Regions from separate parts of the Rhizobium sp. A37_96 genome, predicted to be linked through region 1. Evidence: predicted binding sites of a transcription regulator. Region 1 holds the regulator's gene; each other region holds the start of a gene.
The links. Region 1 encodes PhoB, which activates phosphate uptake and scavenging genes when phosphate is short. Its sites were predicted from a motif close to TGTCATNNANCTGTCAT; they were not measured.
Positions count from the first base shown of each region.

Region 2: the regulator PhoB is predicted to act here: its motif matches at 5,120-5,136, upstream of ACQZ6J_RS06575 (DUF1045 domain-containing protein).
Region 3: the regulator PhoB is predicted to act here: its motif matches at 6,791-6,807, upstream of ACQZ6J_RS17050 (inorganic diphosphatase).

Region 1 is NZ_JBNWDS010000002.1:421,117-431,112, forward strand. Features, by position in the region: gene pstC (phosphate ABC transporter permease subunit PstC) at 1-186, shown strand, start outside; gene pstA (phosphate ABC transporter permease PstA) at 183-1,517, shown strand; gene pstB (phosphate ABC transporter ATP-binding protein PstB) at 1,532-2,347, shown strand; gene phoU (phosphate signaling complex protein PhoU) at 2,399-3,112, shown strand; gene phoB (phosphate regulon transcriptional regulator PhoB) at 3,143-3,826, shown strand; gene ACQZ6J_RS08540 (GcrA family cell cycle regulator) at 3,917-4,453, opposite strand; gene ACQZ6J_RS08545 (acetylornithine transaminase) at 4,879-6,078, shown strand; gene argF (ornithine carbamoyltransferase) at 6,152-7,069, shown strand; gene ACQZ6J_RS08555 (Hsp33 family molecular chaperone) at 7,117-8,106, shown strand; gene apaG (Co2+/Mg2+ efflux protein ApaG) at 8,206-8,598, opposite strand; gene ACQZ6J_RS08565 (DNA helicase) at 9,212-9,925, shown strand.
Region 2 is NZ_JBNWDS010000002.1:37,222-47,217, forward strand. Features, by position in the region: gene polA (DNA polymerase I) at 1-2,303, shown strand, start outside; gene phnN (phosphonate metabolism protein/1,5-bisphosphokinase (PRPP-forming) PhnN) at 2,528-3,133, opposite strand; gene ACQZ6J_RS06570 (alpha-D-ribose 1-methylphosphonate 5-triphosphate diphosphatase) at 3,130-4,269, opposite strand; gene ACQZ6J_RS06575 (DUF1045 domain-containing protein) at 4,286-4,972, opposite strand; gene phnE (phosphonate ABC transporter, permease protein PhnE) at 5,159-6,505, opposite strand; gene phnE (phosphonate ABC transporter, permease protein PhnE) at 6,514-7,494, opposite strand; gene phnD (phosphonate ABC transporter substrate-binding protein) at 7,560-8,465, opposite strand; gene phnC (phosphonate ABC transporter ATP-binding protein) at 8,559-9,413, opposite strand; gene ACQZ6J_RS06600 (pyridoxamine 5'-phosphate oxidase family protein) at 9,637-9,996, opposite strand, start outside.
Region 3 is NZ_JBNWDS010000005.1:313,312-323,307, forward strand. Features, by position in the region: gene ACQZ6J_RS17025 (aminotransferase class III-fold pyridoxal phosphate-dependent enzyme) at 1-632, shown strand, start outside; gene ACQZ6J_RS17030 (beta-galactosidase) at 737-2,791, shown strand; gene ACQZ6J_RS17035 (hypothetical protein) at 2,798-2,938, opposite strand; cobalamin riboswitch at 2,927-3,130, shown strand; gene fdhA (formaldehyde dehydrogenase, glutathione-independent) at 3,357-4,547, shown strand; gene ACQZ6J_RS17045 (hypothetical protein) at 5,052-5,636, shown strand; gene ACQZ6J_RS17050 (inorganic diphosphatase) at 6,141-6,743, opposite strand; gene ACQZ6J_RS17055 (GlxA family transcriptional regulator) at 6,851-7,789, opposite strand; gene ACQZ6J_RS17060 (SDR family NAD(P)-dependent oxidoreductase) at 7,989-8,783, shown strand; gene ACQZ6J_RS17065 (glycosyltransferase) at 9,025-9,996, shown strand, end outside.

The DNA of each region.
Region 1 (9,996 bases):
GATCCCTTCGAGCCGATGACGACCGTGACCGTGAAGATCGTCAACCAGCTGACCGGCGACCTGGAGTTCACCTCGCCGCAGACGCTCGTCGCCTTCGCGCTCGGCATCACGCTGTTCTGCCTGACGCTGTGCCTCAACGTCTATGCCCTCTACATCGTCCGCCGCTACAGGGAGCAATACGAATGAGCGACGTCGTATCCTCCCCGTCGCAGAACATGCCGCGCGGGCTGACGCCGGGCGCTCCGGCGCGGCGCGATATCGGCATCAGGCGCCGCTATGCAGCCGAGCGCCGCTTTCGCGCCTACGGATTTACCGCCGTCATCTTCGGTCTGGTATTCCTTGCCATCCTCGTCTCGACGGTGGTCCGCAACGGCTACACCGCCTTCGTTCAGACCTCGATCACCCTGCCGATCGAATTCAGCGAGAAGGCGATCGATCCGGCGGGCAAGCGCGCCGGCGATCCGAATGTGCTGATATCGGCCAACTATCCGGTCCTGGTGCGGGATGCCCTCGTAAAGGCGCTCGGTATCGATCCCGCCAATCGCGCGCTCGTGCGCGCGGCAACGGCGATGGTGTCCGACAACGCCAGGATCGTGCTTCGCGACAGGGTGGCCGCCAATCCGTCCATCATCGGAACGACGCAGAACGTCACCTTCCTTGCCAGCGCCAACATCGATTCCGCCAACAAGGGCCAGGTCGACCTGACCGTCGACGAGAAGGACCGCAAGGTGTCCGATCAACAGGTCGCCTGGATGAAGCAGCTCGGCGAAAGCGGCGCCCTCTACGAGGCTTTCAACAGCGGCCTCTTCCTGTCGGGCAATTCGAGCCGGCCCGAGGCCGCGGGCCTTGGCGTCGCTCTGATCGGCTCGCTCTATCTGATGCTGACCGTGCTCGCGCTCGCTCTGCCCGTCGGTGTCGCGGCCTCGATCTATCTGGAGGAATTCGCGCCGAAGAACCGGCTGACGGACCTGATCGAGGTCAACATCAACAACCTCGCCGCCGTGCCGTCGATCGTCTACGGCCTGCTGGGCCTCTCGGTCTTCATCAACACGATGGGGCTGCCGCGCTCGGCATCGCTGGTCGGCGGGCTGGTGCTCAGCCTGATGACGCTGCCGATGATCATCATCGCCACGCGCTCGGCATTGCGGGCCGTGCCGCCGTCGATCCGCAGCGCGGCGCTCGGCCTCGGTGCGTCGCGCATGCAGATGGTCTTCCATCACGTCCTGCCGCTTGCCATGCCCGGCATCCTGACGGGCACCATTCTCGGGCTTGCCCATGCGCTCGGCGAGACGGCGCCGCTGCTGCTGATCGGCATGGTCGCCTTCGTCACCAACTATCCGACATCGCCTCTCGATCCTTCGACGGCGCTGCCGGTGCAGATCTATATGTGGGCGAGCGAAGCCGAGCGTGCCTTCGTCGAAAGAACGTCCGGGGCGATCATCGTCCTGCTCTTCTTCCTCGTCGCGATGAACATCGGCGCGATCCTGCTGCGCCGCCGCTTCGAGCGGCGTTGGTAAGGGAGGGCCGTGGGATGAACATGATGACGGAAGCCGCAAGCGAAAGAGCATTGACCAGGAAGATGACGATGATCCCTTACAAGATGATCGGCCAGGACGTTTCGGTCTTTTACGGCGATAAGCGCGCGCTCTTCGACGTCAACCTCAAGATCCGCGCCAATACGGTCACGGCCCTGATCGGCCCTTCCGGCTGCGGCAAGTCCACCTTCCTGCGCTGCCTCAACCGCATGAACGATACGATCGAGACCTGCCGCGTCACCGGCAAGATCACGCTCGACGATCAGGACGTCTATGACGACAGCATCGACGTGGTGGAATTGCGCGCCCGGGTCGGCATGGTTTTTCAGAAGCCCAACCCGTTTCCGAAGTCGATCTACGAAAACGTCGCCTACGGCCCGCGCATCCATGGCCTGCACCGTTCCAAGGCCGATCTCGATCATATCGTCGAGACCAGCCTGCAGAAGGCGGGTCTGTGGGGCGAGGTCAAGGACAGGCTCTACGACGCCGGCACGAGCCTTTCGGGCGGGCAGCAGCAGCGCCTGTGCATCGCCCGCGCCGTTGCCGTCAGCCCGGAGGTCATCCTGATGGACGAGCCGTGTTCCGCGCTCGATCCGATCGCAACCGCAAAGGTCGAGGATCTCATTCATGAGCTGCGGGAAAATTTCACGATCGTCATCGTGACGCATTCCATGCAGCAGGCAGCCCGCGTTTCGCAACGCACCGCAATGTTCCATCTCGGCCATCTGGTTGAGGAGAACGATACCGATAAGATGTTCACCAATCCCGACGATTACCGCACGCAGGATTACATCATGGGCCGTTTTGGTTGATGATGCTGCGCGCGCGGCTCCTTTCACACAGTTCACCTTGAGGATAGAAAAATGGTCTCCACTCACATTCTCTCTGCCTATGACGAAGACCTGAAGTTCCTGACGCGCCGCATTGCCGAAATGGGCGGCCTGGCCGAGCAGATGGTCAGCGACAGCGTCCGCGCACTGGTCAACAGCGACGCCGCTCTTGCCCAGAAGGTCATCTCGGACGACGTCGTTCTCGACCATGCGGAGCGCGAAATCGGCGACAAGGCGATCGTCACCATCGCTCGCCGTCAGCCGATGGCCGCCGACCTGCGCGAGATCATGGGTTCGATCCGCATCGCCTCCGATCTGGAGCGCGTCGGCGACCTTGGCAAGAACACCGCCAAGCGCGTCATCGCCGTGCAGGGCACCGGCGTTCCGCGTCGTCTCGCCCGCGGCATCGAGCATCTCTCCGAACTGGCGCTGAGCCAGCTGAAGGAAGTTCTAGACGTCTATGCGACCCGTTCGCCCGACAAGGCCGTCTCGATCCGCGAGCGGGACGAGGAAATCGACGCCATGTACACCTCGCTCTTCCGCGAGATGCTGACCTACATGATGGAAGATCCGCGCAACATCACCACCTGCACGCATCTTCTCTTCTGCGCGAAGAACATCGAGCGCATCGGCGACCATGCCACCAACATCGCCGAGACGATCTACTACATGGCGACCGGTGCCCAGCCCGAAGGCGAGCGCCCGAAGGACGATACCGCCAATACCGTCGGCGCGGTGACGGAATAATCTGGAAGCGAAAAAGGAGACCACAGGCGCATGGTTCCGAGAGTTGCTGTTGTAGAAGACGAGGAAGCGCTGAGCGTTCTGCTGCGCTACAATCTCGAGGCCGAAGGCTTCGAGGTCGACACCATCCTCAGAGGCGATGAGGCCGAGCTGCGTCTCCAGGAGCGCATCCCCGATCTTCTGATCCTCGACTGGATGCTCCCCGGCGTGTCCGGCATCGAGCTCTGCCGCCGGCTGCGCATGCGGCCGGAGACGGAGCGCCTGCCGATCATCATGCTCACCGCCCGCGGCGAGGAAAGCGAGCGCGTGCGCGGCCTTTCCACCGGCGCGGACGATTATGTCGTCAAGCCGTTTTCGACGCCGGAGCTGATGGCCCGCGTCAAGGCGATGCTGCGGCGCGCCCGTCCGGAGGTGCTCTCCACGGTGCTGCGTTGCGGCGATATCGAGCTGGACCGCGAAACCCATCGCGTCCACCGCAAGAGCCGCGAAGTGCGGTTGGGGCCGACGGAATTCCGCCTGCTGGAATTCCTGATGTCCTCGCCGGGCCGCGTCTTCTCGCGCTCGCAGCTGCTGGACGGCGTATGGGGGCACGATATCTATGTCGACGAACGCACCGTCGACGTCCATGTCGGCCGCCTGCGCAAGGCGCTCAACTTCTCCAATATGCAGGATGTCATCCGCACCGTTCGCGGCGCGGGCTATTCCATGGAGGCCTGAGCGGCAAGGCCCGCTCAGGCATCGACATAGCGGCGGAAACAGAAAACGGGCCTCAAGGGCCCGTTTCTTTTGTCTCGGCGATGATAGATCTCAGCCGCGTGGTTGAGCCGGCCGGCGCCGTTCGTGCACGGGCTGGTAGGCCAGGCGCTGATGATAGCCGCAATAGGGCGATGCATCCGGGCTCTCGTTGCCGCAGAAGTGGAAATCGTCCTTCAGCGGATCGCCGACCGGCCACTTGCAGGTGCGCTCCGTCAGCTCCGTCAGGCCGAGGCGACGGGAGATCGGGACGACGACGTTGGAAGCCGGACGATATTGGATTTCATTGACCGTATCGACGTCGATCTCTTCCTTCAGCATGGTCGCGCCCTGCTGCCGGGCAACCACCGTGCGCGTCGCAACGCGCGAGCCGAAGCTGGCAGGGCGAGGTGCCGTGGCGTTGCGTTTCGGCGTGCGGGCAGCGGTCGCCGTGCCGCCAGCCTTCGCTCGGCCGGGGAGGTTCAGGCGGTGCACCTTGCCGATGACGGCATTACGGCTTACGCCACCAAGCTGCGCCGCGATCTGGCTGGCGCTCAAACCTTCGGACCATAGCTTTTTCAGCTTCTCGACGCGTTCGTCTGTCCAATTCATGCCCTGTCTCCGCTGCCGCGTTTCCGATGGCAGAATCCCTCACCATTGCCTCGCATGGGAACGAGACGCGAAACGCTCTAAAATTGTGGTGACTAGTTCCGCCGCATGCAGTCTAGCAATTGGTTTTTAACCTAGTGTGAGGCTGACTCCGTGACAAGAGTCGCGGGAATCTTGTGGAATCGATTTCGAGGTTTTCCCCAACTTGCTGTCCGGGCGTGGCATTTCTGCAATAGGCGCTGCAGAACCCATCTCTTTTGGCCGGCAGCGCTTTCTCGCACCTGCTAAACCGCCAGTTTTGTTGACATCGCGGTGCAAAACATCAATAGTGCGCAAGCCGCCGCAAGGCGGCATTTTTGATTTTTTCGGGTCCGTTTCATCAAACGGAAGCGATTGGTCCTTAAAGTTGTGATCGAGGAGAAATGGCCATGGCAGAGACCGCGCCGCTTTATGATACCTACATGCGTGCTCCGCTGCGGTTCGAGCGAGGCGAGGGCGTCTGGCTGGTGACCGAAAATGGCGAACGCTATCTCGATTTCGCGGCTGGCGTGGCGGTCAATTCGCTCGGTCATGCGCACCCCCATCTCGTCGCGGAATTGAAGGCGCAGGCCGACAAGGTCTGGCATCTCTCCAACCTCTATGAAGTGCCCGGCCAGGAGAAGCTGTCGAAGCGCCTGACGGAAGCCACGTTCGCCGACAAGGTGTTCTTCACCAACTCCGGCGCCGAGGCGCTGGAATGCGCCATCAAGACGGCGCGGCGCTATCACTTCGCCAAGGGGCATCCCGAAAAGTTCCATATCATCACCTTCGAGGGAGCCTTCCACGGCCGTACCATCGCGACGGTCGCCGCCGGTGGCCAGGAAAAATACATCGAAGGTTTCGGCCCGAAGGCTCCGGGCTTCGATCCGGTGCCTTTCGGCGACCTTGACGCCGTGCGCGCGGCCATCACCGATGCGACGGCCGCGATCCTGGTCGAGCCGGTGCAGGGCGAGGGCGGCATCCGCCCGGCGACGAACGAATTCATGCGCGGTCTCCGCCAGATCTGCGACGAGCACGGCCTGCTGCTGGTTCTCGACGAAGTCCAGTCCGGCGTTGGCCGCACCGGCAAGCTCTTTGCCTATGAATGGGCCGGTATCAAGCCGGATATCATGGCCGTCGCCAAGGGTATCGGCGGTGGTTTCCCGCTCGGCGCCTGCCTTGCGACGGCGGAAGCCGCCTCGGGCATGAAGGCCGGCACGCACGGATCGACCTATGGCGGCAATCCGCTTGCCATGGCGGTCGGCAATGCGGTGCTCGATATCGTGCTGGCCGATGGCTTCCTTGAGCATGTGCGCGATGTCGCCTTGATCTTCCGCCAGGGCCTTGCCTCGCTCAAGGATCGTTTCCCGGATATCATCGAGGATATTCGCGGCGAAGGTCTCATGCTCGGCATCAAGGCCGCCATCCCGCAGGCGGACCTGCTGCAGGCGATCCGCACCGAACATCTGCTTGGTGTTCCGGCCGGCGACAACGTCATTCGTCTGCTTCCGCCGCTGATCGTGACCGCCGAGGAGGCACGCGAAGGCCTCGCCCGCATCGAGCGCGCCGCAGAGCGCGCGCGCGCCGTTCGCGTCAAGAAATCGGCTTGAACTCAGCGCCCGCTGTTGGGGCGTTCTTGCCCCACGCGGGCGTTATTGTTTTTTCTGGAGTACAGGTAAGGACATGGCTTCTCCGAAACACTTTCTCGACCTCTCGGCCGTTGCGGCCGCTGAGCTGCGCAACATCATCGATGATGCGATCGTGCGAAAGAAGGCATTGAAGGCTGGCACGGCCGACAAGCCGCTTGCCGGCAAGATGCTGGCGATGATCTTCGAGAAGCCTTCCACCCGAACGCGCGTATCGTTCGATGTCGGTATGCGCCAGCTGGGCGGCGAGACGCTCTTCCTCTCCGGCACCGAAATGCAGCTCGGCCGCGCCGAGACGATCGGCGATACCGCGAAGGTTCTGTCGCGCTATGTCGATGCGATCATGATCCGCACGACGGATCACTCGCGCCTGCTGGAGCTGGCGGAACATGCGACCGTTCCGGTCATCAACGCGCTGACCGACGACACGCATCCCTGCCAGATCATGGCTGACATCATGACCTTCGAGGAGCATCGCGGTCCGATCAAGGGCAAGTCCATCGCCTGGACGGGCGACGGCAACAACGTGCTGCATTCACTGATCGAAGGCGCAGCGCGTTTCGGCTATCGCATGAATATGGCGGTGCCTCTTGGTTCCGAGCCGAAGGATCACTATCTGAACTGGGCCCGCAATGAGGGCGCCGAAATCATGCTCACGCATGATGCAGACCGTGCGGTTGCCGGCGTCGATTGCGTGGTAACCGATACCTGGGTCTCCATGAATCAGGAACACCGGGCACGCGGTCACAACGTCTTCCAGCCCTATCAGGTCAACCAGGCTTTGATGGCACAGGCCGGCAAAGACGCGTTGTTCATGCATTGCCTGCCCGCCCATCGCGGGGAGGAAGTGACGGACGAAGTGATCGACGGTCCGCAATCCGTTGTTTTCGATGAGGCGGAAAACCGCCTTCATGCGCAAAAGTCGATTCTTGCTTGGTGCCTGGGCGCAATCTGAGGATATGAAGCCGCGTCTGAGGGCGCGGGCGCAGTAGGAGTAAAGCAATGGCCGAAAATGCCGCATCGCTGGGTCAATTCGATTTTGCCGGTGACGATCACGTCGTCCCCTTCCAGGTGGAAGGTTTGGACGTGCGCGGCCGTGCCGTGCAGCTCGGTCCGCTGCTGGACGCCATTCTTGCCCGGCATGACTATCCGACCCCGGTCGCGCGCCTCCTGGCCGAGGCCATCGTCCTGACGGTGCTTCTCGGGACGTCGCTGAAGTTCGAAGGCAAATTCACCGTGCAGACCAAGAGCGACGGTCCCGTCGATCTTCTGGTTGCCGATTTCTCGACGCCGGAAAATGTCCGCGCCTACGCTCGCTTCGACGAGGCGGCACTGACGAAGGCGGTGGCCGAAGGCCGGACCGAGCCGGAACAACTGCTGGGCAAGGGCGTTCTCGCCTTCACCATCGACCAGGGTCGCTTCACTCAGCCCTATCAGGGCATCGTCGCTCTCGACGGCGCTTCGCTCGAGGAGATTGCCGGCACCTATTTCCGCCAGTCGGAACAGATCCCGACGCGCGTGCGCCTGGGTGCCGCCGAACTCTTCGACCGCGACGAGGAAGGCAAGCCGCGTCATCGCTGGCGGGCGGGCGGCCTGATTGCCCAGTTCCTGCCGGAGGCTCCCGAGCGCATGCGCCAGCCGGACCTGCATGGCGGCGACGGCGATACCGGCGTGCGCCATCATGTCGAGGACGATGCCTGGTCGGAAGCGCGCAGTCTGGTGGAAACCATCGATGCCGACGAGCTTACGGATCCGCAGGTCGGCACCGAGCGCCTTCTCTATCGCCTCTTTCACGAGCGCGGCGTGCGCGTCTACGAACCGAAGGCCGTCTATGATCGCTGTTCGTGCTCGCGGGACAAGCTGAAGGGCGTCTTGAAGGGCTTTAGCGCCGAGGAGATCGAGGCCAGCCAGGACAATGGCGAAGTCGCCGTGACCTGCGAATTCTGCTCGACGACCTATCGCTTCGAAGTGTCCGAGATAGAAGCGGCCTGATGCCGCTTCCGAGCATTTCAGAGAAAAGTACGCAGCGGTTTTCCGTCCGGAATGCAGGAAAATAGGGGTTTGCGCTTATCGAGGAAAAGCGGGAATTGCCTAGTTCAGCGTGCGCAGCAGGTTCGGCGTATCCAGTGAGAAGGCGGGGATCTTGACATGGAAAAGCTCCCCGTCGTCCGTTTCCATCTGGTAGTGGCCGAACATCATCCCTGACGGCGTATCCAGAGGGCAGCCGGAAGAATATTCGTAGGTATCGCCGGGCTTCAGGTGCGGCTGTTCGCCGACGACACCGGGGCCCGTCACTTCATCCACGATGCCGTTCATGTCGGTGATGTGCCAGTAGCGCGTCACCAGCTTGACGGCTTCCTTGGAATGGTTGGAGATGACGATGCGATATCCCCAGACATAGCGATCGTCGTCCGGATCGGATTGCTCCTCCAGATAAAATGGTTCGACGACGACTTCAATGTCGCGTGTTAGGGCGCGATACATGCCTGATACCTTGCCACTGCCCTGAAACGTCGAGCGCTTCTTCAAGCCTCACCGCCGCTCCAGCATTTCCAAGTCTGCGGCATATTATCCGCTTTCCACCACTCCCGCAAAGTGCAGGATATCTAGCGGTATCCTATAACCGATCCATTCCGTCAAGGAACGGCGTGATGAAATCTCGCTCCTGGAGAGCGGAGCGTTATGAGTTTCAGCTATTACGGTTGATGAAAAAGGTTAGCATCTTGCTCTCAAAGTATCTCGTTCCGTTTGTCATTTAGTCTCGTCTACCACAATTCCCGGTACAGTCCGGCATGACGGGCAGATACGCTTGCTGCAATTGCAGGTTCACTTAAGTTCTATGTCAGGTCTTGCGACCTGCAGTCGAAACCTCTGAATCCTACAATACCTGATCTCATCTCATGTTCCGCCGGGAAATGCCGGCCAGAGATTTTCTGGCAAGGGAATTTCGGCTATCATCTGATTCTGGCATGGCCCGTGCCTCCCCCCTCCATTCGGGAAAGTATATTTCATGCGGGGCCGTCGATATCCAAACCGACTGTTTGAGCGCCGGGCATAAGGAGGGGTTGCGGTCATTGCTCGCAAATAGGAGGTTTAGATGAGGCTTTCTGCCCCTGTATATCATTTGAAACGCAAGGCGAGGCTGTTGTCCCGCCAGCAGAAGATCCCCCTGCATGCCGCGCTGGATCGCATCGCGGCCGGCGAGGGTTTCGAAGGCTGGAGCTTGCTTGCGTCCAAAACGAATGCCGCTGTTTCCATCGGCGATCTGTATTCGCGGCTTGGCCCGGGTGATCTCGTGCTGATCGGCGCCCGGCCCGGCCATGGTAAAACGCTCATGAGCCTGAGGCTTGTCGTCGAAGCCATGAGGACCGGCAATCGCGGCGTCTTTTTCACGTTGGAGGACACGGAAAAGGTCGTTCAGGACCGCTTCCGGGTGATCGGCGCCGACTATGCCGAGTTTGCCGCATTGTTCGAATTCGACAGCTCCGACGCCATCAGCGCCGACTATATCGTCGAGAAGCTGGCCGCCGCGCCGCGCGGCACGCTGGCGGTGGTCGACTATCTGCAGCTGCTCGATCAGAAGCGGGAAAAGCCTGATGTGATGACCCAGGTTCAGGCGTTGAAGGCATTCGCGCGCGCGAAAGGCGTGATCGTCGTGTTTCTCTCGCAGATCGATCGTTCATACGATCCGACGCTGAAACCCTTGCCTGATCTTGAAGACGTCCGCCTGCCAAACCCTCTGGACCTGACGCTGTTCGACAAGATGTTCTTCCTGAACAACGGCCTGGTTCAGTTCAAGGCCGCCGGCTGACGGGCCACGATATCCTGCGACATTGCCCGATATGGGCAGGTCGAGCCGCCCGGAGAAAAATCCGGGCGGCT
Region 2 (9,996 bases), 380 kb from region 1:
AGAACATCATCGCCAATGCCGAGCTGGCCCGGATCTCCCGGCAGCTGGTGGCGCTCAGGACCGACGTGCCGCTGGACCTTGAGCTCGACGCATTGATTCTCGAGCCGCAGAATGGCCCGAAACTGATCGGCTTCCTGAAGGCGATGGAATTCACCTCTCTGACGCGCCGCGTCGCCGATGCCTGCGATTGCGATCCGGCGGCGATCGAGCCGTCCGTCGTCAAGGTCGAGCTGGGCGATACCGCGCACGGCCCGGATCTCGACGTCGATGAAAATGCCGAACTCGTCGCGGGCAGCGCGGTCGTGGCCGCGGGTTCCTCCGTTCCGGCGCCGGCGGTAAAGCCGCGTTTGGCTGTCGAGGGGCTGACTGAGCCGGCCGACCTTGCCAATGCGCGCGCGGCAAGCTTCGCCACCGCGCCGATCGACCATTCGAAATATGTGACCATCCGCGATGTCGCCACCCTCGACCAGTGGATTGCCGATGCGCGCGAGACCGGCATCGTCGCCTTCGATACGGAGACGACGTCGCTCGATGTCATGCAGGCGGAGATCGTCGGCTTTTCGCTGGCAATTGCCGATAATCGGGCCGATCCAACCGGCTCCTCCATCCGCGCCGCCTATGTGCCCCTCAGCCACAAGAACGGCGTCGGCGACTTGCTTGGCGGCGGTCTGGCGGACAATCAGATTCCGCTGCGCGATGCATTGCCGCGCCTGAAGGACCTGCTCGAGGACACCTCCATCCTCAAGATCGCGCAGAACCTGAAATACGACTACCTGCTGATGAAGCGCTATGGCATCGAGACCAGGTCCTTCGACGACACGATGCTGCTCTCCTACGTGCTCGACGGCGGCTCCAATGCCCTTCACGGCATGGACAGCCTGTCCGAGCGCTGGCTCGGCCACAAGCCGATCGCCTATAAGGACGTGGCCGGCAGCGGCAAATCCAACGTCACCTTCGATCTCGTCGATATCGATCGCGCCACGGCCTATGCCGCCGAGGATGCCGACGTCACGCTGCGTCTCTGGCTGGTCTTGAAGCCGCGGCTCGCGGCGGAAAAGCTGTCAGCCGTCTACGAGCGGCTGGAGCGGCCCCTGGTGCCGGTGCTCGCCCATATGGAGGAGCGCGGCATCACCATCGACCGGCAGATTCTGTCGCGTCTCTCCGGTGAGCTGGCGCAGGGCGCGGCGCGGCTGGAAGACGAGATCTATACGCTGGCGGGCGAACGCTTCAACATCGGCTCTCCCAAGCAGCTTGGCGATATCCTCTTCGGCAAGATGGGATTGGCCGGCGGCAGCAAGACCAAGACGGGCCAATGGTCGACCTCGGCGCAAGTGCTGGAAGACCTGGCGGCCGCCGGCTTCGAGCTGCCGCGCAAGATCGTCGACTGGCGTCAGCTCACCAAGCTGAAATCGACCTATACGGACGCCTTGCCGGGCTATGTTCATCCGCAGACGAAGCGTGTCCACACCTCTTATTCGCTGGCGTCGACGACGACGGGGCGCCTATCGTCTTCCGAGCCGAACCTGCAGAATATTCCGGTGCGCACGGCGGAAGGCCGCAAGATCCGCACGGCCTTCATTTCGACGCCCGGACACAAGCTGGTGTCGGCCGACTACAGCCAGATCGAACTGCGCGTGCTGGCGCATGTCGCCAATATCCCGCAGCTCAAGCAGGCCTTCGAAGACGGCATCGACATTCACGCCATGACGGCGTCGGAAATGTTCGGCGTTCCGGTGGAGGGGATGCCCAGCGAAGTGCGCCGTCGCGCCAAGGCGATCAACTTCGGCATCATCTACGGCATTTCCGCTTTCGGCCTCGCCAACCAGCTCTCCATCGAGCGCTCGGAAGCCGGCGATTACATCAAGAAGTATTTCGAGCGCTTCCCCGGCATCCGCGATTACATGGACAGCACCAAGCAGACGGCGCGCGACAAGGGCTATGTCGAGACCATCTTCGGCCGCCGCATCCATTTCCCGGAAATCCGCTCCTCCAATCCTTCCGTCCGCGCCTTCAACGAGCGCGCTTCGATCAACGCGCCGATCCAGGGTTCGGCTGCCGACGTCATCCGCCGGGCCATGATCAAGATGGAGCCGGCTCTGGCTTCGGCCGGGCTCGGCGATCGCGTGCGAATGCTGCTGCAGGTGCACGACGAACTGATCTTCGAAGTCGAGGACGCGGATGTCGAGCGCACGACGCCGATCATCGTCTCGGTCATGGAAAACGCCGCCATGCCGGCGGTGGACATGGCGGTGCCGCTGAAGGTCGATGCGCGTGCCGCCGACAATTGGGACGAGGCACACTGAGGTCAAAGCAGGCATGGCGAGAAGATCAGCCTGCATGGTGGGGTGCGAAGGCCTGAAAGGCCGAAGCCTCGAACCACGGGGGCGGGTGGGATATCGCTCGGGGCCACTTCGCGCTTCGAGGCCCTGACGCCAACGCACCTCAGCATGAGGTGGTGAGAGATTTGCGATCCGGCATGAATGTGAAAGCGTCGCGATGATCCCGGACCATCGCAAGTCCGTAACACTTATTTCCCGATCAGCACTTTCAGCGCGGAGATGATCGTGCGCTCGGCATCCTCAAGCGTGCCGCTATTGTCGATATCGATCACGTCGTAGCTGCCGTCAAAGGTGATGGTGCTGCGATCCAGGCGCTTCAACACGTCTTCACGGCTCTCGCGTCCGCGCGCCATCAGCCGCTCGGCAAGCACCTCGCGCCGCGCCGTGATGTTGATGACCTTCAGCCGTGGGAATGCGGTCTGGAAATGATGCAGCGCCGAACGTGAGCCATTGGCGATGACCAGATTGCCGCGCGCAAGCTCGCCGGCAACTTCGGCAGGAATGCCGTATTTCAGCCCATGCGCCTCCCAGGAGACGGCAAAGGCACCGGCCTGCTCCATGGCGTCGAAGTCCGCTTCCGAAACGCTTCTGTGGTCCTCATTGCCGGCATCGCCGTCGCGGGTGATGACCCGGCGGACGAAATGGACGTCCGGCCGGCCGGCGAAATGCCGGGCGGCGAGATTCATCAGCGTATCCTTGCCGGCGCCGCTCGGACCGACGACGACAGCGAGCGTGCCCGCCGCTGTATCCGCCAGGCCGACCTTAGCCGGCTTGATATTCGCGTCCGTGCTCATGCCACGCGCCGTCCTTCGCGCCATACCGAACGCGTGACCGGCACGCCTTGATCGCGGCGAACGCGAACCAGGTCGCCGCGCAGGCCCTCGGCGATGCGCCCGCGATCATTGAGGCTGACCGTCCTTGCCGGCGTCGCCGTCACCATGGCGATGGCTTGCGGCAACGAAATACCCTCGACTTCGTCAGCGAGGATGAAGGGTGCGTGCAGCAGGCTGAGCGGCACGTAGTCGGAGGAGAGCACGTCCAGCACGCCGAGTTCGGCGAGATCGCGGGCGGCGATGTTGCCCGAGTGCGACTTGCCGCGCACGATGTTCGGCGCCCCCATCAGCACGCTCATGCCGGCGCCATGCGATGCCTTCGCGGCGTCGATGCTGGTCGGGAATTCCGCCAGGCGGACGCCATAGTTGATGGCTTCGTCGACATGGGCGAGCGTCGCGTCGTCATGGCTGGCGATGGTGATGCCGCGCTCGGCGCAGACCTTGGAAATCGCGTCGCGGCTGGGTGTCGCGTACTTCGCCGATTCTTCCTGGCGCTTGGCGACGAATTTGGCAAAGGCCTCGTCGCTCAGGCCGCGCTTCTTCTGGTAGTAGAAGATATATTGGTCCATGGTCTGGAACTGGCGCTGGCCCGGCGCATGGTCCATCAGCGAGACCAGGCGCACGTAGGGATCCTTCTCGAAATCCTCGAAGTGATCGAGAACGTTGTCGGAGGAAACCTCGCAGCGCAGATGGATCAGGTGGTCGGCGCGCAGCCGATCTTCGCGCTGGGCCGCCTGGATGGCGTCGGCCATGTCGCGCATCTCGCCCTTTTCGAAGCCGCCGTCCTCGTCCGAGCCCATGCGCAGGCAGTCGAATACGGTCGTGATTCCCGAGGTGACGATCTGGGCGTCATGCGCCTGGATGGCGGCCGTCTTGTTCCAGCGCACGCCCGGACGCGGCGAATAATGCGCTTCCAGATGGTCGGTATGCAGCTCGACCAGGCCGGGGATCAGGTAATCGCCCTCGAAATCCTCGCCGATAGCGGACTTGCCTTCGGAAATGCCGGCAATGCGACCGTCACGGATCAGCATGGAGCCTTCGACGATCTTGTCTTCGAGGACGATGCGGGCATTGGAAAGGACGGTTTCTTTGGTCATGTCAGGTCTTTCACTATTAGGCGCCGTTCAGCGGCAGCCATGAACGGACGGTAAAGGGTGCGCCACGCTTTTCTTCGATAAAGATGGCGAGGCCCGAAACGTCGAGCGGTTTGCCGGTATGCGCGGCGAAGCGCTCACGCAGGACGTCGTGCATCTCGGCCTGGCGCTCGGCCGGGACGCGCCCGGTCAACGTCATATGGAAACGGAACTCGTCATTGACGTAGGGATAGCCCCAGCGCAGCAGATTGGCACGCTGCGGCTCGGTCAGGCCTTCCGGCTTGCGCCGCGCGATATCATGATCCGAAAGCGGCGCGCGGAACGGCTCGAAGGTCTTGACCACGCGCGAGGCGAAATCCTGCAGCGGCTGGCAAAGCGAGCCCGGCACGAGCGCGAAGAAATGGCCGAGCTGGCCAAGCACCAGCTCCGGAATGGTGAACGCCTTGGTCCGCGAGGCGAATTCGGCGGCGACTTCGAGAAGATCGCGTTCGGTCACGGAGCCGGCAAGCTCGAACGGTGCCTTCAGCGTTGCATGGAAGCCGTAGCGGCGTGGATCCGCCGTCAGTTCGGCATGGTCTTCCGGCACCGGCCCCATGGCCTTGTCGGAAAAGATCTCGTCGGAAAATGCATCGCGACCCAGCCAGCGGGCGGCCAGCGACGTCAACGGATGATCTTTGGGCGGCGTAAAATAGAGAGCATAGCGCAAGGCTGCATTCCTTGGAAAAATCGGCTGCGCGGGACACTGTTGGGTGATTTGCGACAAACCGCAAGAGCAGCAAGGCAGCAACGAATCGAATCCGGCTAAAGCCGGCTCGAACGCTGCGGTCTTGCCGGCCTCCGCTACCGGATTCCCGTGACAGAATGATGATGCGCCACGATTTTTCTTGTTCTTTTATTTGCCCCGCGTACCCATCAGGCGGGAGCGCAGTGCGTTGGACGCGGCGTCGAACAGGAAGACGACGATCAGGATCAGCAGCACCATATAGGCGACGTTTTCCCAGTTGGCGTTGGTGCGCATCGCTTCCCAAAGCTTCAGGCCGATGCCGCCCGCGCCGACCGCGCCGATGATGGTCGCGCCGCGCACGTTGGATTCCCACTGATAGAGCGTCTGGCTGACGATGACGGGCACGATCTGCGGCATGATGCCGTAGCGATGCACGAGGATCGTCGACGAGCCGGTGGATTTCACGCCCTCGCGCGGCTTGTTGTCGATGTTTTCCAGGCCCTCGGAGTAAAGCTTGCCGAGCGTGCCGGTCTCGGTGAGGAAGATCGCGCCGCTGCCGGCGAGCGGGCCGGGGCCAAAGGCGCGCGTCAGGAACAGCGCCCAGATCAGCATGTCGACGGAGCGCAGGAAATCGAAGAAGCGCTTCAGCACCTGATTGAGCAGCCGGTTCGGCGTGATGTTGCGGGCCGCGAGGAAGGCGAGCGGGAAGGCGGCGAGCGAACCCAGCAGCGTGCCGAGAAAGGCCATGACGATCGTCTGGAACAGCTTGGTCCACACGTCGCCGTGCTGCCAGGCGCCATTGTTCCAGATGTTGTCGAAAGCCAGCGAGAGATTGGATTGCGAGGGATCGAGCCGCGGCCCGGAGACGATCAGGCCGATGACTTCGCTCGCCGGCTTGTCGAAGAATGGCGAGTGCGTGTCGAAGACGAAATTGGCCCAGCCGAGGAAGCGCTTGCGGATCTTCACGCGGTCCGTGGAAATGCTGACATCGCCGGCAAAGCCCATGTTTGCGAGGATGTTGTCGTCATAGACGGTCATCCAGCTCGGCACCGGCTCGGACCCGACGATCTTCGGCGCGTCGCCGCTGATGTCGATCGGGATGGTGATGCCATGGGCCGTGAGGATCGCCTGCGTCTTGGTGATCGTGACGGTGCGGCTGCTGCCGCTGACCGAGACGGTCATGCTGCCGTCGGGCGCGGTCTTCACCCAGTCCGGGTTCGGGTTGTCGCCGAGCGGCGAGAAGCGTGGATACTTGATGCTGATCTTGTCGCCGGAAATGCGGAACTCCGGCTGCACGTCATAGCTGATCCACTCGCTGAGATAGATGCCGACGCGCTCCCAATGCGCTTCCGCGATGACTTTCGGCAGGTCGAAGAACCAGACGGCATAGAAGCCGTAAAGGATCACGCCGACGAACATCATCAGCGCGCCATAGCGCTGGCGGAACGATCGATGAAAGAACTCCGGATAACGCGCTTCGATTTCCTGCATACGGCCGGCGTCGATAACGGACATGGTCAACCTCAATGCTGCAAAAGGAAGGCGTGCTCACCGACGAGGCGGCGGCGAAGCCATGCGGAAAACTGGTCGACGGCGATGATGGTCACGAAGAGCAGCAGCACCAGCGCCATGGTCTTGGCGCCGAAGCCGCGTGAGATCGACAGCTTCAGCTCCTCGCCGATACCGCCGCCGCCGACGGCGCCGATGATGGTGGAGGCGCGGACGTTGATCTCCAGGCGCAGCAGCGCATAGGACATGAAATTCGGCAGCACCTGCGGCAGAGCTGCGAAGCGGACGCGTTCCGTCCAGCTCGCGCCGACGGCGCGCATCCCCTCATCGGGCTTCATGTCGACATTCTCGACGACTTCGTAGAACAGCTTGCCGAGCGCGCCGATCGTGTGCAGGCCGACCGCGATGATGGCGGCGATCGGTCCGATCGACAGAATTGCGGAGAACAGCCCGGCGATGACGATTTCCGGGAAGGCGCGCAGGATTTCCATGATGCGCTTCGTCACCAGGCGGACGGGATTGGACGGCGACAGGTTGCGTGCGGCTAAGAAGCTCAAGGGTACTGCGAAGACGAAGCCGACGATGGTCGATACCAGCGCCACGTTGATCGTGATGATCATCAGCTCGAAATATTCGGGAATATAGAAATCGCCCCAGACATAGACGCGGCCGAGGGGGAAGTTGAATTCCTCGCCGCCGACGCCGTTTGCGCCGTTGGGGCTCGGCAGATCGAAGAGCGCGCGATAGACGTCCGCCCAATCCTTGGGAATGAGCCAGCTCAGGAAGTCGAAGAGATGCGGCAGCCGCTCGAAGAAATGCCCGGCATTGCTTTCGTCGGCAAAGCGGACGGAACTGACGAAGGCGATCAGCAGGATGAGCAGGCCGATGCCCGTATAGAGGCGGCGGCGTGCTACCATCTTGCTCCAGGCGTCGCCGATATCCCTGGCGCTCTGCGGTGCGCCCTGCATCTTCAGCTGCGTATCGGCAATCGTCATGAAATCCTGCCCTTGTGATAGCAAAAGGGCGGCCGTTGCCGGCCGCCCCGTATTCGGAATGCGCATCAGCCGCCGATAGCAGCCTTACGAACGTCGATAACGGCGTTGTAGAAGTCCGGGGTGACCTTGACGTAACCCTTGAAGTCGCCGCCTTCGATGGCCGAGAAGCACTTGGCGTCGGTCGTCGGCAGCTTCAGGAAGAAGTCCGTCAGCTTGGCCTGCCATTCGTTGCCGAGAGCGTTGCGAACGACGAGCGGGCCGTTCGGGATCAGCGGCGAACGCCATACTTCGACGAGCTTGTTCGGGTCTACGGCGCCCTTGTCGACTTCCTTGCGGAAGGTGCCGGAGGTGAAACCGTCCTTGAAGTCGCCGATGCCCGAGGAGTCGTCGACAGCGACGTCGACCTTGCCGTCATAAGCGGCAAGCAGGTTGTTCTCGTGGCCGCCGTTGAACTGGGTCGAGGCGAAGAACTTGTCGTTCGGCATGCCCGTGTCCTTCGGGATCTGCGTCAGCGGAACGAGATAGCCCGAGGTGGAGTCCGGATCGGCGTAGCCGAGCTTCTTGCCCTTGGCGTCCTTGATGGTCTTGATGCCGGAGGACTTGAGAGCGAGACCGATCGAGTAGTAGCCGGTCGAGCCGTCTTCCTGCTGCGTGGTCAGGATCGGGGTAACGGCCTTCGGGTCCTTGATGGCGACGGCAGCGTAGCCGGAAGCGCCGAGTTCGGCGAAGTCGAGCGTGCCGCCGAGCAGGCCCTGGATAACGCCGTCATAGTCGGCGGCCGGGAACAGCGATACCTTCTCGAAGCCAAATTCCTTCTTCAGGTGGTCGGAGAGGCAGGCATAGTTGCGCAGGCGGTCGGCTTCGTTTTCGCCACCGAGAATGCCGACGCGGAATTCCTTGAGGTCTTGGGCGGCAGCGCCGCCAGCGAGCGCGAGAAGCGCCGTGGCTGCGAGAAGAGTCTTCTTCAACATTGGGTTCGTCTCCTGATTAACCGGTGTCCCCGGATGCCTTCGGTCTAGAAGAAATGTGCCCTTGACGCGGGCTCTCGATCCCGGCCGTCCCTCTCAGAGACCGGCCAGTGCCAGCGGTTGCGGGCCGGCGGATTCGATGGCCGCGGCTTGCGCGGCCGGATCGGCGAAGTTGATGGAGGTCGACGTCATGGTCTCGTCGACGCCGGCGCCATCCTTGTCGGTGCCGTAGATTTCCTTGACGGCAGCAGCCGTCAGTTCGGACGCCTTGCCGTCGAAGACGACGCGGCCGGCGGCCATGCCGATGATGCGTTCGCAATAGTTGCGGGCCGTATCCAGCGTATGCAGGTTGGTGATGACGGTAATGCCTTCACGCTCGTTGATATCGCGCAGCGCATCCATGACGATCTTTGCGTTCAGCGGGTCGAGAGAGGCGATCGGCTCGTCGGCCAGCATCATCTTCGGCTGCTGCATCAGGGCGCGGCAGATGGCGACGCGCTGCTGCTGGCCGCCGGAAAGCGTGCCGGCCATCTGAAGGGCCGTCTGCTCGATGCCGAGGCGCTCAAGCGCCGCGATGGCCTCGATGCGTTCCTCGCGGGTGAAGACCGAGAGAAGGCTCATGATCGTCGAGCGCTGGTTGAGGCGACCGAGCATGACGTTGGTGAGCACGTCGAGGCGCGGAACGAGGTTGAACTGCTGGAAGATCATGGCGCAGTCGCGCTGCCAGCTGCGCAGCGCGCGGCCTCTGAGCTTGGAAACCTCGACGCCGGAGAAATGGATGGAGCCTGAGCTCGGATCGGCCAGGCGGTTGATCATGCGCAGCAGCGTCGACTTGCCGGCGCCGGAGCGGCCGATGACGCCGACCATCTGCCCCTGGGGTATGTCCAAAGTCACGGAATCGACAGCGAGCTTGTTTCCAAACCGGCGCGAGACATTCCTGAGTTCGAACATAGTGCTTCCCTTTCGCGGCTGCCGGGCTGCAGAAATTTCAGCGGTACCGGTGCTAGAATGGGCGCGTGCCCCAGCCTCGAAGGAAGTTTCGAAGGGGGCTGGCGCCAACCACAAGGCAACCGATTAGCCCCGCTTCATGAAGCTCCAATGTCAGTTTTGTGTAAGTGCTGTTACAATTCCCGGCGATTTTGCAAGATTAGCCGGCTGAATGCTTTCTTTGTATTTAGCCGTCAAACATGCCCGTCGGCATGCCATCCATGCTGAAGGCGTTCTTTTCGCGCCGGTATTCCTCGATGGCCTCCGGCCCTTTCGCCTTCGCCCACTGATCGAGGCTCGGCCTTTCCCCTTCATAGGAGAAGAGCGGCACGCCGAAACCGCAGGATGTCTGCACCAGATCGATATCCAGCCACACGATCTGGCGCGCACCGAGCGGCTCTTCGCCCGCATAGTGATCGTGCAGCAATTGCCGATATTCGGGAGACGATCGATGGATGATGCGGCCACGGCCGTAGAGGCGCAGGATCATCGGCGGCCCCGCGACGGCGCAGAACATGATCGTCAGCCGGCCGTCGGCCTTCATATG
Region 3 (9,996 bases), on a different contig from region 1:
ATCTGAGGGAAGCCTACGCCCATGTCCGGGCGGCGGGCGGCCTTTGCCTGGCCGACGAGGTGCAGGTCGGATTCGGCCGCGTCGGCAGCCATATGTGGGCTCATGAATTGCAGGACGTGGTGCCCGACATCGTCACGATGGGCAAGCCGATCGGCAACGGCCACCCGATGGCCGCCGTTGTTACGACGGAGGCCATCGCGGCCGCCTTTGCCAATGGCATGGAGTATTTCAACACCTTCGGCGGCAACCCGGTTTCCGCCGAGATCGGCCTTGCCGTTCTCGACGTCATCCGCGACGAGCGGCTGATGCATCATTGCCGCGTCGTCGGCGACCGGCTGATGGATGGCGTGCGCGCCCTTGCTTCGCGCCATGAGATCATCGGCGACGTGCGCGGCCATGGCCTCTTCAACGGCGTCGAGCTTGTGCGTGATCGTGAGACGCTGGAGCCCGCCGCCGCGGAACTGGATTTCGTGATCGCCGAGATGAAGCGCAAGCATCACATCCTGCTCAGCAGCGAGGGGCCGCATCATAACGTGTTGAAGGTAAAGCCGCCGGCGCCCTTCAGCGCGGAGGATTGCGACCGGTTTCTCGACGGGCTCGATGAGACCTTGTCTCGTTTGCCTCCTCGCTAGCCCCTGATCCAGAACAGAGATCACGTCGCGACGATTTCGGCGGCGATATAAACGTTTAAATTTCGACTGCGACAAAGGGTGATGCCCGACGTTCGGCGACTTGAATGAAGAAGGACAAGACAGTGCACAAGCCGCTCGCCAGACAGAACAATTTCGATGCCAGCCGGCCGGATGCCGGCATGCTGGAACTTGGCGTCTGCTATTATCCGGAGCAATGGCCGCGGACGAAATGGGAGGAAGATGCCGCGCGCATGGTGGAGCTGGGGCTCGCCTGGGTGCGCATCGGCGAATTTGCCTGGTCGCATATCGAGCCGAAATCCGGCGTCTTCCAATGGGACTGGTTCGACGACGCGGTCGAGGTGCTCGGCAAGGCGGGATTGAAGGTCATCATCGGCACGCCGACGGCCGCTCCTCCCAAGTGGCTGGTGGATCGTTACCCGGACATCCTGCCCGTCGACGCGCGCGGCGCCGTTCGCAAGTTCGGCGCGCGCCGGCACTATTGTTTCTCCAGCCAGCGCTATCGTCTGGAAGCCGCGCGTATCACTGAAGCAGTGGCGCAGCGCTATGGCAAGCATCCCTTCGTGCATGCCTGGCAGACCGATAACGAGTACGGCGACCACGACACGATTCACAGCTATTCGCGAGTGGCGCTCCACGCCTTCCGCGAGTGGCTGGCCGCGCGCTACGGCACGATCGAGGAGCTGAACCGCGCCTGGGGCACCACATTCTGGAGCATGCACTACAACAGCTTCGACGAGGTGGATCTGCCCAACAATCTGGTCGAGGAGCCGAGCCCGACGCATCTGGTCGACTATTTCCGCTTCTCGTCCGATCAGGTGAAGAGCTTCAACAAGGCGCAGGTCGACATCATCCGCCGCCACTCACCGGGCCGGCCGGTCACGCATAACTTCATGTCGCAGAACACCGACTTCGATCATTACAAGGTCGGCGAAGATATCGATATCGCATCGTGGGACGTCTATCCCATGGGCGGGCTCATCAATGGCCGGCTGAGCACCGAGGAAAAGCAGCGCTATCTGCGCGTCGGCGATCCCGATCAAACGGCCTTCAATCATGACCTCTATCGGGCGGTCGGCCGCGGCCGGGCCTGGGTCATGGAGCAGCAGCCGGGACCGGTGAACTGGGCCTCGCACAACCAGTCTCCGGCCGATGGCATGGTGCGCTTGTGGACATGGCTCGCCTATGCCCACGGTATCGACATGGTTTCCTATTTCCGCTGGCGGCAGGCGCCGTTCGCGCAGGAGCAATTCCATGCAGGCCTCCTTCTGCCGAACAGCGAAGAGGATCAGGGCTACAAGGAAGTGGCGCAGGTCATTGCCGAGATGAAGCTGCTGCCGAAGGGCGAGGCGCGCGACAAAGCCGCCGTTGCGTTGCTGCTCGATTATGAATCCCGCTTTGCCACCCGCGCCTTGCCGCAGGGTCGCGATTATGCCGCCTCCGCCATTGCGCTCGACTGGTATTCCGCCGTGTCGCGCCTCGGCGTGGACGTCGATTTCATCGGCCAGCATTCCGATCTCGAAGGATACAGGCTGGTGCTGGCACCCGATCTCGTCATTCCCGATCCGGATTTCATTGCGCGCCTCAAGGCTTCCGGCGCCAAGGCGCTGTTCGGGCCTCGCAGCGGCAGCAAGACCCGCGACATGCATATTCCCGCCGATCTGCCGCCGGGCGTGCTTGGCGACCTCCTGGATTTCCGCGTCACGCGCGTCGAGTCTCTGCCGCCGTTCCAGTCCGAGACCGTTCTCTACGGCAATTCCAGCCACGAGACCTCCACATGGCGGGAAACGATCCGGACTACGGAGACGGTGCTGGCGACGTTCCAGGGAGACTATCGGCCGGATTCACCGGCCGTCATCGGCAATGACATCGCGCGCTACTGCGCCACGCTGCCGCGCGACGAGTTCCTGTTGAAGCTCATGGGCGACACGTTTGCCTGGGCCGGCGTGAGCAGCCTGCCGGATCTCGGCGATCTGCGCCTTGCGCGGCGCGGGAGGCTGCACTTCGCCTTCAACTATGGAAGCACGGTGGCGGCTGTCCCCGCAGCGCAGGATGCCGAATTTCTGATCGGCAACCGCGTGCTTGCGCCTGTCGGCGTGGCGGTCTGGCTCGATGGAGCCAAGGGTGCTGCGGCCGAGTGATGCGTCTCAAACGGCAGGCTCCGCCTGCCGTTCGCGGTGCGACAGCTTGCCTGTGGCAATACCGACAAAATGCCTGATGTCGTCGTGCAGGGCGCCGATGTCGTTTTCCTGTGCGCGCCATGGCGCCTGCCGTGATCTTCTGGTCATATTCAAGGTGCCATCGGCAAAGCGTGCCGGTGGATAATTGGGAAACCGGTCGCAGGCCGGTGCTGCCCCCGCAACGGTAGCGGACCGAATACTATCGACGGATGCCACTGGCACAACTGCCGGGAAGGTTGTCGACAGCGTCCGAACGGACAGGTCCGAAGCCCGGAAACCAGCCTTGACGGCAGGCTTGATTGATCACGGCGGGTGATCGAGAGGCGAATGCGGGCGTCTTGAGATCGCCCGGTTCCAATCTCGCAGCTTTCGTAGCAGTCATGCATGCGCCGGCCCGGTCACCGCTGAAGTCGCGGCTGCCGGAACCGATTTCGCTGCTGTTCAGCCCGTTGAGGAGCGGGCCGATCCGAAGATGCCCGGGATTCCGGGCGAGGATGTTCAAGCGTTCAATCAAGGAGGAGATGGCATGACTGGGAACAGAGGCGTCGTCTACATGCGACCCGGCAAGGTCGAGGTTCGCGATATCGACGATCCGAAGCTGGAGGCGCCGGATGGCCGCCGCATCGAGCACGGCGTAATCCTGAAAGTGATTTCCACGAATATCTGCGGCTCCGACCAGCATATGGTGCGCGGCCGCACGACCGCCATGCCGGGCCTCGTGCTCGGCCATGAGATCACCGGAGAGGTCATCGAAAAGGGCATCGATGTCGAGATGCTCGACATCGGCGATATCGTCTCGGTTCCGTTCAACGTCGCCTGCGGCCGCTGCCGTTGCTGCAAGTCGCAGGACACTGGCGTCTGCCTGACGGTGAATCCGTCGCGGGCCGGCGGCGCCTACGGCTATGTCGACATGGGCGGCTGGATCGGCGGCCAGGCGCGCTACGTCACCGTGCCCTACGCGGATTTCAACCTGCTGAAGTTTCCTGACCGCGACAAGGCCATGGCCAAGATCCGCGATCTCACCATGCTGTCGGATATTCTGCCGACCGGCTTTCACGGTGCAGTCCGCGCGGGCGTCGGCGTGGGCTCCACCGTCTATGTCGCGGGCGCAGGCCCGGTCGGTCTCGCGGCAGCCGCCTCCGCCCGCATCCTGGGCGCGGCTGTCGTTATGATCGGCGACTTCAACAAGGATCGTCTCGCGCACGCCGCCAAGGTCGGCTTCGAGCCTATCGATCTCTCCAAGAGCGATCGTCTCGGCGACATGATTGCCCAGGTCGTCGGCTCCAACGAGGTGGACAGCGCCATCGATGCCGTCGGCTTCGAGGCACGCGGTCATTCCGGCGGCGAGCAGCCGGCAATCGTGCTCAATCAGATGATGGAGATCACCCGCGCAGCAGGGTCGATCGGGATACCCGGATTGTATGTGACGGAAGATCCGGGTGCAGCAGATGCCGCGGCCAAGCAGGGCAGCTTGTCGCTGCGTTTCGGTCTTGGCTGGGCGAAGGCGCAATCCTTCCACACCGGACAGACGCCGGTTCTGAAGTACAACCGGCAACTCATGCAGGCGATCCTACATGACAGGCTGCCGATTGCCGATATCGTCAACGCCAGGATCATCTCGCTCGAAGATGCGGCGCAAGGCTATGAAAGCTTCGACCAGGGCGCTGCCACGAAGTTTGTCCTTGATCCGCATGGTGAGCTGTTGAAGGCAGCTTGAGGCACGGAAGCTCATACGACCACGCAAGGGCTCTCAGATGAAGATGACCGTGAGCGGGATCATGCATTCCCGCTCACGGTACTGTTTCCCTAAATGCTCGTGAGTTTGCCGGGCAACAAAAGGGCAATAAACCTCCAAGCCAAGTCAAATCGCGTTGGAAACGGCGGCCCGTTGCCGCCACCGAAGATGTCGGGCAGATATGGACGGAGGTCCTGGTTAGCGATGCTCACGGGTCTCATCTGAAGCAGAAGGCTCTCACCACTCAGAAGGTGACGAGACATCTTTTCATGAGCTGCTGAACCGTAAAATCATGCGCCTTCGGGATCAGGAAAAGCGTCAAACGGCGCTGCCGCCAAGGCTAATCGTCATCGATAATAGCAGTCGGTGTTGCCATTATACATCTATCCTTTACATTTATAGGGGCATCCCTATGGAGGAGCTCCGTCATCGCTTCCTAAGCAACGACGGCTTGGCAAGGAACGCTAACCCGAAGAGAACAGAAAAATGGCAAACTTTCTTGATAAATGGTCTTCTAAGAAGGCTGATAAGCCAAAGGCTGGCGCACGGAATGTCGTCGATACGTTTCGTGCACGAGTAGCGGAACAGAAGGCATATCTGGAGGAGTACGAGCGCGATTCAGCTGGTTTCAAGAAGTGGCGCTCCACCTGGTTCCAGCGCGTCCCCGGCGGCTTCGGCGTGACGGTTGGCCGTGACTCCGTCAATGCCGGCCATGGATTGAGCTATGTCGTCGTCGAAGCAGTCAAGGACGTGGCAGAGTTTCTCGACGATCTCACCTATCACGCGGAGAACGACGTCGGCTTCCAGCAGGCGCTCGAGCAGAACCGCCAGCGTCGCGTCGCACTTTTGAATGCGGCAAAGACCGGGGGAGATGCACCTGCCTCGAAGACCAAGGCGAAGGCCAAGCCTGCCGCAGCAAAGCCGGCTGCTGCCAAATCCGTTGCCAGCAAGGCGGCACCCAAGGCTGCTCGGGCCAAGGCTGCTCCTGCAGCTGCTCCGGCGCCGGCTGTTGCAGAAACGGCAAAGCCGAAGCGCACTCGCAAGCCGAAAACTGCAGGCGCTGCCGAGTAAAGACAATAAAGCCCGCTTCGTGCGGGCTTTATTGTGCCGCTGTCGAGCGGCTTGAGCATCTCCCGTTCGGGATACAGCCGAGCGCAAGGCTGTGCCGATACAGCCACTCCTGATGCCTGATCTCACCGCATCATCGGGAGATGAACGAGGCGACGCAAGCAGATCTGTAATGAAGGCAGATCTGCCTTCGGTGTTGTCCAGGTCATAGGGCCTGGCAACACGCCGCAAGGCGAGGGAAAGAAACGCGGCACTGGCGACGTCGATGGATCGGCAGGATCTCTCAGCTGATATCAAGCTGCAATACCGAAGCAGCCCGCAGAGGACGGCACGGCTGCATCGGGCAAATGGATAGGGTGGCGCCTCCCGCAGGCCGAGTGATCGAGGGGGCGCGATCACGCCCGGCCTTGGGAAGATTGCTTCTCACGGCAGGAAGCAAGTCACGTTCGTCACGCGCCCCGCCGCCAATCCGAAAGGAGCGGCGAAGGCCGCTCCTTTCGGCCGATTTCACTTTTTCTCGCTATACGCCTTGATGGCGGCGGCAACTTCGTTCCGCGCCTTTTCGGCGCTCTCGAAGCCGCCAACTTCGACAACCTTGCGGGCGTCTGGAAGCTGCTTGTAGACACGGAAAAATGCCTGCAGGCGGTCCTGCTCGACCTTGGGAAGATCGGAGATTTCCTTGATGTCGTCGTAGGTCGGGTCGATCTTGGTCGTCGGTACGGCAACGATCTTGTCGTCCACCTCGCCGCCGTCGATCATCTTCATGACGCCGATTGCCCGAACGCGGACAATGGCGCCGGGAACGATCGGCTCGCGCGTGTAGACGATGGCATCGAGCGGATCGCCGTCACCACCGAGCGAGCTGGTGATGGAGCCGTAGTTCGCCGGATAGGCGACCGGCATGGACTGGAAGCGATCGACAACGATGTGACCGGTCTTGGCGTCGATTTCGTACTTGGTGAAGCTGCCGGCCGGAATCTCGATAGCGGTGTAGAATTCCTGGCTTTCGTCCTTCGGCTGAGGATAGTCGATATAGGACACGTAGTCGGCGGCCGAAGCCGCGTTGCCGGACAGGATCGTCAATGCAATGACGGAGATAAGCTTTTTCATATACGCCCCCGCGTTAAGGTTGAACGCTATCGCCATAATCAGGGGTTGTCACGGGCTTGTGACATAAATCTATGAATGCACAGGGAAGTGCCCGTGACCGTTGGCGTCTATCCGAACGCGCGCACATTGCGGCGGATCGTCTGCGGCGGTTGGCCGAGCACGCGCAAGAAGGCGCGGCGCATGCGTTCGCGGTCGGCAAAGCCCACTTCGACGGCGATTTCGTCCATCGAATGGCGGCCGTCCTCGATCATCAACCGCGCCGCCTCCACCCGCATGTTCTCGATCGCCTTGGCAGGCGACTGGCCGGTTTCGCTGCGAAAGACGCGGTTGAACTGACGAGGACTGAGGCTTGCGGCTTCAGCCATTTCCTCGACCGATACGATCTTGCGCAGGTTCCGCCCGGCGAAATCGAGCGCTCGCTGAACCCGGTCGGATTTCGGCTCCAGTTCCAGCAGGGTCGAAAACTGAGACTGTCCACCGGCGCGGCGATGATAGACGACGAGTTTTCTGGCCACGGTTCGCGCCAGTTCCTCGCCATGGTCCTTCTCGATCATCGCGAGCGCAAGATCTATGGTCGCGGTCATGCCCGCCGATGTCCAGATCGATCCGTCGATGATGAAGATCTTGTCTTCGTCCACCTTCAGCGCGGGAAACCGATCGCGCAGCTCTCGGGCGAAAAGCCAATGCGTCGTCGCGCGGCGGCCATCGAGCAGGCCCGTTTCGGCCAAGGTGAAGGCCCCGGTACAGGGTGCGACGACGCGCCGGCAGGATTTCGATACTTCGCGAATATAGTCGAGAACCGCCGGCGACATCGACGAGATCTGCGTGGCGGCGCCAATGACGAGAGAGTCGAAGGAGCCGCTGCCGAAAGCCTCCGTTTCGACGCTGAATCCTGCCGACGAACGCACAAGCCCGCCGGTCTCCGAAAGCAGCGTTACGCGGTATAGCTCCCTTTCCCTCGCCAGATTTGCGACTTCGAAGGCCGTCACCGCGGTGAAGCCCATGACCTGGAAACCGGGAAAGACGAGAAATCCGATGGAATGCATGGTGACGCTCGTGGCTGTAAAAGGTGCCTGTAGCATTTCTCGGACGAGATCCCGTGTCAAACGGCGATAGCCGACCGGACCTCGCGGCGTGGGTTGTGTCCTAAAACGTGGTGAATATGACATTTGGGTCATCCGGTTTCAAGCGTATGGTCGTCTTCGACACGGACGAGAGCTGCTCCGCGAGATAAGGATCAAGGCAATGACGAATTCAGCAGGTACAGCATTGGTAACAGGCGCCTCTTCAGGTATCGGCGCCATCTACGCAGATCGGCTTGCCAGGCGAGGTTTCGACCTCATTCTGGTTGCGCGCAATGGCGAGCGTCTTTCGGCCATTGCAGATCGCCTGAGCGCCGAGACGGGGCGGAAGGTCGAAACCATTGCCGCCGATCTGGGCTCTCCGAGCGATCTGCGTCGCATCGAGCAAGTGTTGAAGACCGACGAGACGATTACGACACTCGTCAACAATGCCGGGTTTGGCGGAACGGCGCCCCTGCTTGACGCCGACGTGGACAAGATGCAGCAGATGGTCGAGCTGAATGTCACGGCGCTCATGAGGCTCACCTATGCTGCCGTGCCGGGCTTCGTGAAGCGCGGCGGCGGCTCCATCATCAACATCGCCTCGATCGTCGCAATCGCGCCGGAACTCCTGAATGGCGTCTATGGTGGCACGAAGGCTTTCGTGCTCGCCTTCAGCCAGTCTCTCAAGCATGAGCTCGCCGACAGGAATATTCGCGTGCAGGCTGTTCTGCCCGGGGCGACGGCGACGGAATTCTGGGCGATTGCCGGCATGCCCGTCGAGCATTTGCCGTCTCAGATCGTCATGCCAGCGGAAGAAATGGTCGATGCTTCCCTGGTGGGCTTTGACCAGGGGGAACTGGTGACAATCCCCGCGCTCGAGGACGCGCAATTGCAGACAGCCTACGAGGACGCGCGGCAGGCTCTTATGCCCAATCTGTCCCGCTCGGCGGCTGCTCGCCGTTACCTGGTGAAATAGAGAGACGGTCGAATGATGGGGCGGCCGGCGTTCACATCATGAACGCCGGCCATTCAAAAGCCACAAAACTGACGAGGCTCGGGAGGGCCAAGAGGATCGGCACGATCCATGCAGCCGCTGCTTGAATATTTATGAGGCGTATCCCGCGCATTACGGCGCATTCTTGCCGGCAGCGAGTTCAATCACAGGACCTGACGAGAAGGTTCGCCGCGACCAAAGCAGATCTGCGAGGTTCAATGCGATGTATTCCACTCAAGACCGCACTCCCGTCTCCATCGTTATCGCAAACTACAATTACGCGCGCTTCCTGAGGCGCAGTATCGACAGCGCGCTGGAACAGAACTACGACGCCGCCGAAGTCATCGTCGTCGACGATGCATCGACGGATGCAACAGCCGACGTCGTCGCCTCCTATGGCCCGAGAATAAAGACGTGCCTGCGAGAGGTGAATGGCGGACATGCCGCCACATTCAACACCGGCTTTGCATCCAGCCACGGCAAGATCGTGCTGTTTCTCGACGCGGATGATTACCTTTATCCGAACGCTGTATCGGAGGTTGTCGACGCCTGGGAAGAGAGGACGGCTCAGGTTCAGTTCAGGCTGCACATCGTCGATGAGGACATGCACGTAAAGGACGTCTTTCCGCCAGCGGAGCTGCCGTTCGACTCTGGCGACGTCACTCCGCAATTGCTGAGAAAGGGTCGCTATCAGACGACGGTGACAAGCGGTCTTGCCTTCAAGCGCTCGGTGCTGGACAGGGTCATGCCGGTACCGGAGCGGGAGTTTCGGCAGGGCGCCGATGGATATCTTGCCACCGTAGCGCCTCTGCATGGCGAGGTGACGTCCATCGACGACTGCCTCGGCGCTTACCGCATTCATGGCGCCAACCATTCCGTCTTTGCGGAAAAGCTCGGCCAGCGCGCGCGCTGGCGTATCGAGCACGACTTTCGCCGGCTGGAAGCCTTGTCGGATCAGGCGACGGAGATCGGCCTGGATGTGTCCGATGGTGCCGGTCTGCGCGACCCCGTGCATTTGGAGGAGCGCCTCGCATCGCTTTGCATCGATAGGGAGCGACACCCGGTCTCCAGCGACTCGCGGCTTTCCCTTGCGGCCGCCGGAGTGGCGGCCAGCCTGAAGATGAATGCCTCCCGACGGCGCCGGGCGCTGCTGGCCGCCTGGTTTCTTTCCGTCGGCCTCCTGCCTCGGCGAATG